DNA from 3 places in the Diaphorobacter sp. LR2014-1 genome. Region 2 is predicted to be linked to each of the others. Evidence: predicted binding sites of a transcription regulator. Region 2 holds the regulator's gene; each other region holds the start of a gene.
What was found. Region 2 encodes sigma-54, which starts transcription at its own class of promoters, with help from an activator protein. Its sites were predicted from a motif close to TGGCANGNAANCTGCTTT; they were not measured.
Positions count from the first base shown of each region.

Region 1: the regulator sigma-54 is predicted to act here: its motif matches at 1,703-1,720, upstream of BV908_RS22595 (PEP-CTERM sorting domain-containing protein).
Region 3: the regulator sigma-54 is predicted to act here: its motif matches at 1,524-1,541, upstream of glnA (type I glutamate--ammonia ligase).

Region 1 is NZ_MTBE01000002.1:295,039-298,311, forward strand. Features, by position in the region: gene BV908_RS03260 (DUF484 family protein) at 1-660, opposite strand, end outside; gene dapF (diaminopimelate epimerase) at 657-1,535, opposite strand; gene BV908_RS22595 (PEP-CTERM sorting domain-containing protein) at 1,814-2,518, shown strand; gene BV908_RS03275 (metallophosphoesterase) at 2,504-3,273, opposite strand, start outside.
Region 2 is NZ_MTBE01000024.1:22,951-26,223, reverse strand. Features, by position in the region: gene lptA (lipopolysaccharide transport periplasmic protein LptA) at 1-431, shown strand, start outside; gene lptB (LPS export ABC transporter ATP-binding protein) at 455-1,207, shown strand; gene BV908_RS15340 (RNA polymerase factor sigma-54) at 1,260-2,837, shown strand; gene BV908_RS15335 (thioesterase family protein) at 2,841-3,273, shown strand, end outside.
Region 3 is NZ_MTBE01000029.1:9,295-12,567, reverse strand. Features, by position in the region: gene glnA (type I glutamate--ammonia ligase) at 60-1,475, opposite strand; gene BV908_RS16820 (molybdopterin-binding protein) at 1,632-2,453, opposite strand; gene BV908_RS16815 (EI24 domain-containing protein) at 2,450-3,273, opposite strand, start outside.

The DNA of each region.
Region 1 (3,273 bases), on a different contig from region 2:
CTCGGCCATGCGCGAGAGAAATTCCGTGCCCATGGTGGCCTCGAAGCGGTGCGGGTCGTGCGAGCCCAGCACGATCAGGCCGAAGGCCGGCTGGTCGGCGCTGTCGATCGCGCCTTCGCGCAGCGGCAGCAGCGCCAGCGACTGCACCTCGCCCGCCTCGGGCAGCCAGGCCGTGGCCTCGAAACCCAGGTTGGGCCCGCAGAACGGCATGGTCAGCGACGAGGCGAACAGGCGCAGGTCCTCGCTCACCGGCTGGGTGGCGACGAGGCCCGCGTGCTCGGGCGCGACGTTCCACACCCGCAGCGCGACCTGTGGCACGTCGAACAGCGTGCGCAGGCCGTTCTCCACGGCGCGCGGCAGGCGGGCCGCATCGCGCACGGCGGCCACCTCGCGCGTCCACTGGTGGATCTTCTGGGTGATGGCGGCGTTCTCGGTGCCGTGGCGCACCATCTCCATCACGCGGTGTTCCAGGCCCTTGATCTTCTCGCGCAGCATCTCGGCCTGGCGCTCGTGCAGGCTCACGGCGCGCTGGCCGTGGGGGCTGGCGATGGTGACACTGGCCAGCAACTCGGCATGGCGCTCGAAGAAGCCCGGCGTGTTCGCCAGGAAGTGCGCAATGTCGTCTTCGGTGATGGGGGATACGGGAGAGGAAGAGGTCATAAAGCGTCCGGAATGTCGATCTCGCCTTCGAAGACGGTGGTAGCGGGGCCGGTCATGAACACGGGGTCTTGCAAGCCGCCGGCCCAGTCGATGGTGAGCAGGCCGCCCCGCGTGTGCACCTGCACGCGCGCATCCAGCAGCCCCAGGCGGATGCCGGCCACCACGGCGGCGCAGGCGCCCGTGCCGCAGGCCAGCGTCTCGCCCGCGCCGCGCTCGTACACGCGCAGGCGCACTTCACCACGGTTCACGATCTGCAGGTAGCCCGCGTTCACGCGCTGGGGAAAGCGCGGGTGGCTTTCGATCAAGGGGCCGGTCTGCGCCACGGGGGCAGTGTCCACATCGTCGACCAACTGGACGGCGTGCGGGTTGCCCATGGACACCACTGCTACTAATAGCGTAGCTGCTGACGCCTGTCCATCAAGCGCCAGGGGCCATTTTTGGCCTGAACCTTGCGACACGGGCGCGAGGCCCGTGGTGTCGAACGGCACGCGCGCCGGCTCCAGCTCGGGGCGGCCCATGTCCACCGTCACACGGCCGTCGGCGGTCAGGTGCGGGGCGATCACGCCGGCCATGGTCTGCACGCGGATCGTGTCCTGCGCGGTGAGGCCCTTGTCGCGCACATAGCGCGCGAAACAGCGCGCGCCGTTGCCGCACTGCTCCACCTGGCCGCCGTCGGCGTTGTGGATCACGTATTCGAAGTCGATACCCGCGCCGGGCGAGGGGCGCACGGTGAGGATCTGGTCGGCGCCCACGCCAAAGTGGCGGTCGGCCAGAAAGCGGTACTGCGCAGGCGTCAGGCCCAGCAGCCCCTGGGTCTCGTCGAGCACCACAAAGTCGTTGCCCGCGCCCTGCATCTTGGTAAAGCGGATGTGCATGGGGGCGGATTATCGGCGCAGCATGGCGCGGGGGCCGGTGCGGCCGGGGCAGGCCGCCGCCAGTGCGCGTCGCGCAGGTCGGGTTTCTTTACATAGGCCTGCCTGCGCGTCGCTCTGGCTTGCCAAAAATGCAAACAAATCAAGCACTTGGCAGCACCAGGGCGCGCCCGCACGCTTCTTGCTTTGGCGTGGGGGCGCGGCCTTTGCGTCACCTGCTGTTCAAAGAGCGCCGCCGCGGCACACCCCAACCCCATGCCGGTTCACCCGAGGAGTGAAAAATGAAAACACTACGCTCACTTTTGCTTTCTGCCATGCTGCTGCCGCTGGGCGCATCTGCCGCCGTCACGCTGGTTCAGACCAGCGACCCGGGCTACTACAACAACAGCATCGGCACGCTGCTGAACCTGTCCAACACAGGCACCGACACCTGCGCGGAACCCTTCCCCACCTCCAATGACTGCGCCGCCACCTACCCCACCGCGCCCAATCTGTCGGCCGCCAGCGGGGTGCTGGGTAACTGGCTCACGAATCCTTTGAGCCTGAACTCCAACTGGAGCAGCGCGCCCATTCCCATCCCGAACTCGTGGGCGGTCGGCACCGAGGTCGCCGCGATCTACCGGTTTGACACCCTGGGCGCCACCGGGGTCACCGCCAGCTTTGGCGTGGATAACGGCATTTTTCTGTGGCTGGACGGGGTGTACCTGTTTGGTGCGCGCGGCCCGGGTTCCGTCACGCCGGGCGAATACAGCCTATCCCTTGGCGACCTGACGGCTGGCTCGCACTTCCTGCAGATCCTGCTGGAGGACCACGGCTCGGTGAACGGCTACAACGTGCGCATCACGGCCGACACCTACATCCCTGGCACGCCCGGCAATGGCGTTCCCGAACCCGCGTCGCTTGCGCTGCTGGGCCTGGGCCTGGCCGGGCTGGGGCTGGCGCGGCGCAAGGGTCTGCGCACGGAAAGCTGCTCAGTGCAGCACTAGCACGTCGATGCGCGGCACCACGGCCAGCCGCGCCGGCAGGCCGATGGTGCCCACGCCCGTGGTCACAAACAACGGCCCTGCGGGCGTGGCATGCAGGCCTTCAAACCAGCCCTGCTCGCTCATGCCCGGCAGCACCCAGTGGCGCGTGAGCCAGGGCAGCGTGATCTGGCCACCGTGCGTGTGGCCGCTGAGGACCAGGCTGGCGCTGCCCGCCGGCAGCAGCGTCGCCGTGTCGGGCTGGTGCGCCAGCACCAGCCGGGGCGCCGTGGGTGAATCCGGCGGCAGCAGGCGGGCTGCCTCGCTGCGCGGATCGCCGCCCCAGCGGTCGCTCAGGCCCACCACATCCCAGCCGCGCCACCGCAGGCGCCGCCCGTCCAGCAGCTGCACGCCGTGGTTCTGCAAGGCCTGGCGCAGGGCCTGCGCCAGCGGCGGGCCGGGCGCTGCAGTGTCGTGGTTGCCCAGCACGCCCCATACCGGGTGGCGCAGCCGGGCAAACGGCTGCAGCGCGGCGTGCAGGTCGCGCGGCGGGTCGTAGGTCCAGTCGCCCGCCACCACCACCGCATCCACATCCAGCGCATTGAGCCGGTCCACCAGCCGCTGCACCTGCCAGTCGCGCACGAACAGCCCGGCATGCACGTCGGCCACCAGCGCCAGCCGCAGCGGCTGCGCCGGGGACTGCGCCAGCCCCGGCACCTGCACCCGGTGCTCACGCACGGTCAACAGGCGCGGCTCCAGCAGGCCGCTGTAGGCCACCA
Region 2 (3,273 bases):
AGGACCCCGACGGCTTCCAGTACGGTGTGGTGACGGCCGAGCCGGGCAAGCGCGCTTTTTTCCGGCAAAAACGTGACACCGCGCCGGGCGCACCCGACGAGTTCGTCGAGGGCGAGGGCGAGGTCATCGAATACGACGGCCGCGCCGACGTGGTGAAGCTCATCCGCCGCGCCGAGCTGCGCCGCTACCGCGAGGCCACACTGACCGACGAGCTGGCCGGCGCCCTCATCGTCTACAACAACCTCACGGACGTGTTCACCGTGGATGGGCAGAAGACCGCGCCCGCTGGCGCCACTGCCGGCACGCCGGGCGGCCGGGTGCGGGCGGTGCTCGCGCCCAAGGAGCCTGCCTCGGGCACCAGCGCCACGCCGCCTGTGCGCACCGAGCCGCCCGCGCTGCGTACCAGCCCCAGCCTGGACGGCGCGAAGTGAGCGCGGCCTTGGACGATGCGCGCATGAGCGAAGGCGTCAGCCGCCTGGAGGCACTGCACCTGGAGAAGTCCTACGGCAGCCGCAAGGTGGTCAAGGACGTGTCCGTGGTCGTGCAAAAGGGCGAGGTGGTGGGCCTATTGGGCCCCAACGGCGCCGGCAAGACCACGTCGTTCTACATGATCGTCGGCCTGGTGCGCAGCGACGGCGGCCGCATCAGCATCGACGGGCAGGACGTGACGGACATGCCCATCCACCGGCGCTCGCGGCTGGGCCTGTCGTACCTGCCGCAGGAAGCCTCGATCTTTCGCAAGCTCAATGTCGAAGACAACGTGCGCGCGGTGCTGGAGCTGCAGACCGACGAGGCCGGCCGCTCCCTGCCGCGCGCCGAGGTGGAGCGGCGCCTGACCGCGCTGCTGCAGGAACTGCGCGTGGACCACCTGCGCAAGTCGCCTGCACTGGCGCTGTCGGGCGGCGAGCGCCGGCGCGTGGAGATCGCGCGCGCGCTGGCCACGCAGCCGCGCTTCATCCTGCTGGATGAGCCCTTCGCCGGCATCGACCCGATCGCCGTGATCGAGATCCAGCGCATCATTGGCTTTCTCAAGGCGCGCGGCATTGGCGTGCTGATCACCGACCACAACGTGCGTGAGACGCTGGGCATCTGCGACCACGCCTTCATCATCAGCGACGGCCAGGTGCTGGCTCAGGGTACGCCGTCGGACATCGTCGACAACGCGGAAGTGCGCCGGGTGTACCTGGGCGAGCACTTCCGCATGTGAGAGTGATGGGCGACCACGGCGCGATGCAGGACCAGACAGTGGGTTGCAGGCCATGAAGCCCGGCCTGTCGCTGCGCGTCTCGCAGCACCTGGCGCTCACACCGCAGTTGCAGCAGTCGATCCGCCTGCTGCAGCTGTCCACGCTGGAGCTGGCCCAGGAGGTCGAGCAAATGCTCGACGAGAACCCCTTCCTGGAGCGCACGCTGGAAGAGGCCCCGCGCGAGGAGTTCGGCCTGGCCCAGGCCGATGCACCGGTGAGCGAGCAAGACCGAGAAGTCGAAGATGCTATTTATTCAGGAGCTGTCAGCGCAGGGCAGGAAAGCGCTACAAGCCAAAATGATGCAGAAACCTCCACAGCCGAATCCACGGCCGAACCCGCGGACTGGGAAGGCGACGGCTCGGTAGACCTGGCGCCCGACGACAGCGAGTGGGGCGGCGACGCCCCGGCACGCAACGGTGCCGGCGCGGGGAGCGACGACGAGGTGGACGCCACCGAGCTGGCCCGCAGCCAGGAGTCGCTCACGGCCTTCCTGCACCGCCAGGCGCTGGCGCTGCGCCTGTCCGAGCTGGACATGGCCGCGCTGCGCTTCCTCATCGAATCGCTGAACGACGACGGCTACCTGGACGAGTCGCTGCAGGACCTGGCCGCCAGCCTGGCGGGCACCGAAGACCCCGAGCAACTCGATGAATTGGTGCACCGCTTCACAGTCGCGCTGCGCCTGCTGCAAAGCCTGGAGCCCGCGGGCGTGGGCGCGCGCGGACTGGCCGAATGCCTCACGCTGCAGTTGCGTGCGATGGACCAGGACGAAGAGGGCGACCCCGACGTGATCCAGGCCGCGCTGGCCATTTGCGGCCAGCCGCTGGACCTGCTGGCCAAGCGCGACGTGCGCCGCCTGGCGCAGGCCTGCGGCACCAGCGAAGAGCGCACGCGCGCCGCGATGGCCTTGATCGCGCGGCTGGAGCCACGCCCGGGCAGGCGCTTTGCCGACGTGGACCGCAACATCATCGTGCCCGACGTGATCGTCAAGAAAACCGGCCGCGGCGGACAGCAGAACTTCAGCGTGCAGCTCAACCCGGACGTGATGCCGCGCCTGCGCGTGCACGACATCTACGCCGGTGCGTTGCGCGGCGGCCGTGGCGAAGGCCACCAGGCGCTGCAGGCACGGCTGCAGGAGGCGCGTTGGTTCATCAAGAACATCCAGCAGCGTTTTGACACCATCCTGCGCGTGTCGCGCGCCATCGTGGAGCGGCAGAAGAACTTCTTCGTGCATGGCGAACTGGCCATGCGCCCGCTGGTGCTGCGCGACATTGCCGATGAACTGGGCCTGCACGAGTCCACCATCAGCCGCGTGACCACCGCCAAGTACATGGCCACGCCGCAAGGCACCTACGAACTCAAGTATTTCTTCGGCTCGGGGCTGGGCACCGAAACCGGCGGCAACGCCTCCAGCACGGCCGTGCGCGCGCTCATCAAGCAGTTCATCGCGGCCGAGAACCCGCACAAGCCGCTGTCGGACAGCCAGATCGCCGAGATGCTCAAGGAGCAGGGCATTGAATGTGCGCGCCGCACCGTGGCCAAATACCGTGAGGCGCTCAAGATCGCCCCGGCCAACATCCGCAAGGCACTTTGAACCATGGCACGCGTCGTCTTCGACCTTCCCCCGCACTTCGGCTTCAGTACCGAGCTGCAGATCTACATCAGCCATGTCAACCAGGGCGGGCACCTGGACAACGCGCAGTTGCTCAGCCTCGTGTCCGAGGCGCGCGTGCGTTTCTTCAAGTCGCTGGGCTACCCCGAGGCCGACGTGGCGGGCCTGTCCACCGTGGTGGGCGACATCGTGGCGCAGTACAAGTCCGAGGCGTTCCACGGCGAGACGCTGCGCGTGGAGATGACGCCGCAGGACTTCAACCGCTACGGCTTCGACCTCGTCTTCCGGTTGACCGAGAAGAGCCAGGGGCGCGAGATCGCGCGCGGCAAGACCGGCATCGTCTTCATCGACCGTGCGGCCCGCAAGCCCGCACCCATTCCTGAATCCGTGCTCCAGCCATTGCTGCAGCGCGCAGCAC
Region 3 (3,273 bases), on a different contig from region 2:
ATAGAAAAAGGCGGCCGGAGCCGCCCTGTTGACAACAGCCGGGGCCTGAGCCCCTGCCATCACAGCGAGTAGTACATGTCGTACTCGACGGGATGCACGGCCATGCGGAAGCGCGTGACTTCCTGCATCTTCAGCTCGATGTAGGCGTCGAGCATGGAGTCGGTGAACACGCCGCCCTTGGTCAGGAACGCGCGGTCCTTGTCCAGCGCTTCCAGCGCCTGGTCCAGGCTGTGGCACACGGTGGGCACCAGCTTGTCTTCCTCGGGCGGCAGGTGGTACAGGTCCTTGGTAGCGGCTTCGCCCGGGTGGATCTTGTTTTCCACGCCGTCCAGACCCGCCATCAGCAGGGCCGCAAAGCCCAGGTAGGGGTTCATCAGCGGATCGGGGAAGCGCGCTTCCACACGGCGGCCCTTCGGGTTGGCCACGAACGGTATGCGGATGGAGGCCGAGCGGTTCTTGGCCGAGTAGGCCAGCTTCACCGGCGCCTCGAAGTGCGGCACCAGACGCTTGTAGCTGTTGGTGCCAGGGTTCGTGATGGCGTTCAGTGCGCGGGCGTGCTTGATGATGCCGCCGATGTAGTACAGCGCGAAGTCCGACAGACCCGCATAGCCGTCGCCGGCGAACAGGTTCTTGCCGTCCTTCCAGACCGACTGGTGCACGTGCATGCCCGACCCGTTGTCGCCGTGGTAGGGCTTGGGCATGAAGGTGGCGGTCTTGCCGTAGGCGTTGGCCACGTTGTGGATCACGTACTTCTGCAGCATGGTCCAGTCGGCACGCTCCACCAGCGTGCTGAACCGGGTGCCGATCTCGTTCTGGCCGGCACCGGCCACTTCGTGGTGGAACACCTCGACCGGAATGCCCAGGGATTCAAGGATCAGGGACATCTCTGCGCGCATGTCCTGCGTGCTGTCGACCGGGGGCACGGGGAAATAGCCGCCCTTGGTGGTGGGACGGTGGCCACGGTTGCCGCCTTCGAGCTTGGCGCCGGTATTCCAGGGGGCTTCGTACTCTTCGATCTCGTAGAAGGTGTGGTTGGGATCGGTGCTCCAGCGCACGCCGTCGAAGATGAAGAACTCGGGCTCCGGGCCGAAATAGGCCGTGTCGCCCATGCCGGAGGCCTTCAGGTACGCCTCGGCGCGCTTGGCGATGGAGCGCGGGTCGCGGTCGTAGGCCTTGCCGTCGGCCGGCTCCACCACGTCACACGCCATGATCATGGTGGTTTCTTCGAAGAACGGGTCGATGTTGGCGGTGTTCGGATCGGGCATGAGCAGCATGTCCGACGCCTCGATACCCTTCCAGCCGGCGACCGACGAGCCGTCGAACGCATGGCCCGAGGCGAACTTGTCTTCGTCGAAGTGCGAGATCGGCACGGTGACGTGCTGTTCCTTGCCGCGGGTATCCGTGAAGCGGAAGTCCACGAACTTGACTTCGTTTTCCTTCACCATCTTCATCACGTCTGCAACGGTCTTGGCCATCAGGGTTCTCCAGGGATAGAAGTGCTCATCAACAATGATGCGCACAGAAAAGCAGTTTGCGTGCCAGCGAATGGGGACACCCGTACGGGGCAAGCCGGGCGCAGAGCCCCGCGGCGGCGCACCAATCGCGTGCAGGATTTTAAGTGGCCCGCCTTCTTACCATTTGCGCACCATTTCAGGGCCTATGGACGCACCTGTTTGGTGCAAACCTTCCTGCAGCGCCTGCCACGCGGCCGGCACCAGGGCAGCGGCCCCCTTGACGCCCAATTCCACATGGCGCCCGTGCACCGGATGGTCCACGCTCGGCAGGCTGAACACCTTGATCCCCGGATGTCCGGCCTCGACCCGCTCCATGAGCGGGGTCAGCGCGGCCTCCATCGCGCCATAAAGCACGACGGAGCGCTCCATCTGCGGCTGCTGGTTGAACCACGGGGCACAGTAATGCTGGAGTGCCCAGTCCACCATAGGCCAAGCCATGACCGGGAACCCCGGCACGAAATGCACCATGCCGCCCCCAGGGCCGTCACACGAGAAGCCGGGGATCTTGTTGTAAGGGTTGGGAATGATGCGCGCGCCCTCAGGAAAAACGCCCATGTTCAGCCGATGCAGATTGTCGGCGCGGTCGGGGTCGAACGCCTCGCCCTGCTCCCGTGCCACATCCTGCATGCGCTCGGTGATCAGGCGCTTGGCCTCGGGGTGCAGGACCAACGGGCGCTGCAGCGCGGCCGCCGCGCACTGGCGCGTGTGGTCGTCGGGAGTGGCACCAATGCCGCCGCAGCTGAACACGATGTCCGACGAGGCAAAGGCCCGCTGCAGCGCCGCCGTGATGCGCGGACGGTCGTCGCCTACGTAGTCCGCATAGGACAGCGCAAGCCCGCGTGCCGCAAGCAGTTCGATGACCTTGGCGAGGTGCTTGTCCGCCCGCTTGCCCGAGAGGATTTCATCGCCAACGATGATGAGGCCGAAAGCCGGTGTCATGGGTTGTCCTGCAGGTGAGACGAGGATGGCAAAGAAGGCGCTGGCGTTGCGGGCGCGGCGGTTGCAGGCGTATCGCCCGGCGGCCGTTCGCCTCGCTGCTCGCGCAGCTGTTGCAGCGCGGCCAGACAGAAATGCGTGAACCACAGCGATGAGAAGGCGAACACCAGCGTGTAGATCCAGATGGCGATCGGCACCAGGACGAGGAACGCCGCTGCGAACACCACGCCCGACGCCCAGACAATGCCGGGCGCGGCCCCTAGAAATCCGCTCAGCACGCCAATGCTCAGCAGGCTGAGCTGATGGCGCTTGAAAATCTCCTGCCGCTCCGGCTTGCTCGCGTGTTCGGCCAGTGCGTCAAAGGCCATGACCCGGTAGGTGAGCCATCCCCAGATAAGCGGAGGCAGGATCAACACCAGCGGCGGGACCAGCCACAGCGGCATGGACAGCACCAGCGCAATGAGCGCCGCGATGGTCGACCCCAGAGACCACAGCACGCTGGCGAGGAATGAACCGCCCCGCTTGCGCTGCAGTTGCGCAAAACGCCGCTGCGCCACCAGAGTCACGATGGCAGGGGCCATCAATACGGCCACCGCGAGCACGCAGACAATGACGATCAGTGGCGTGGCGCCCATGAGCACCAGCAGCGGCGCTAGCGCCACGGGCAGGTTATCCACGCCAAAGTTGTGCAGCCACCCCCACAGCAGGCCCAGCCAGGTGGAGCTTTCCAGCGCCGTCTGCGTCCAGGCCACGGCAGTTGTCCAGAACAGGTAGCCGCCGCCCAGCGCCACCACCGTGATCAGCACCAGCGGCAACAGCGACA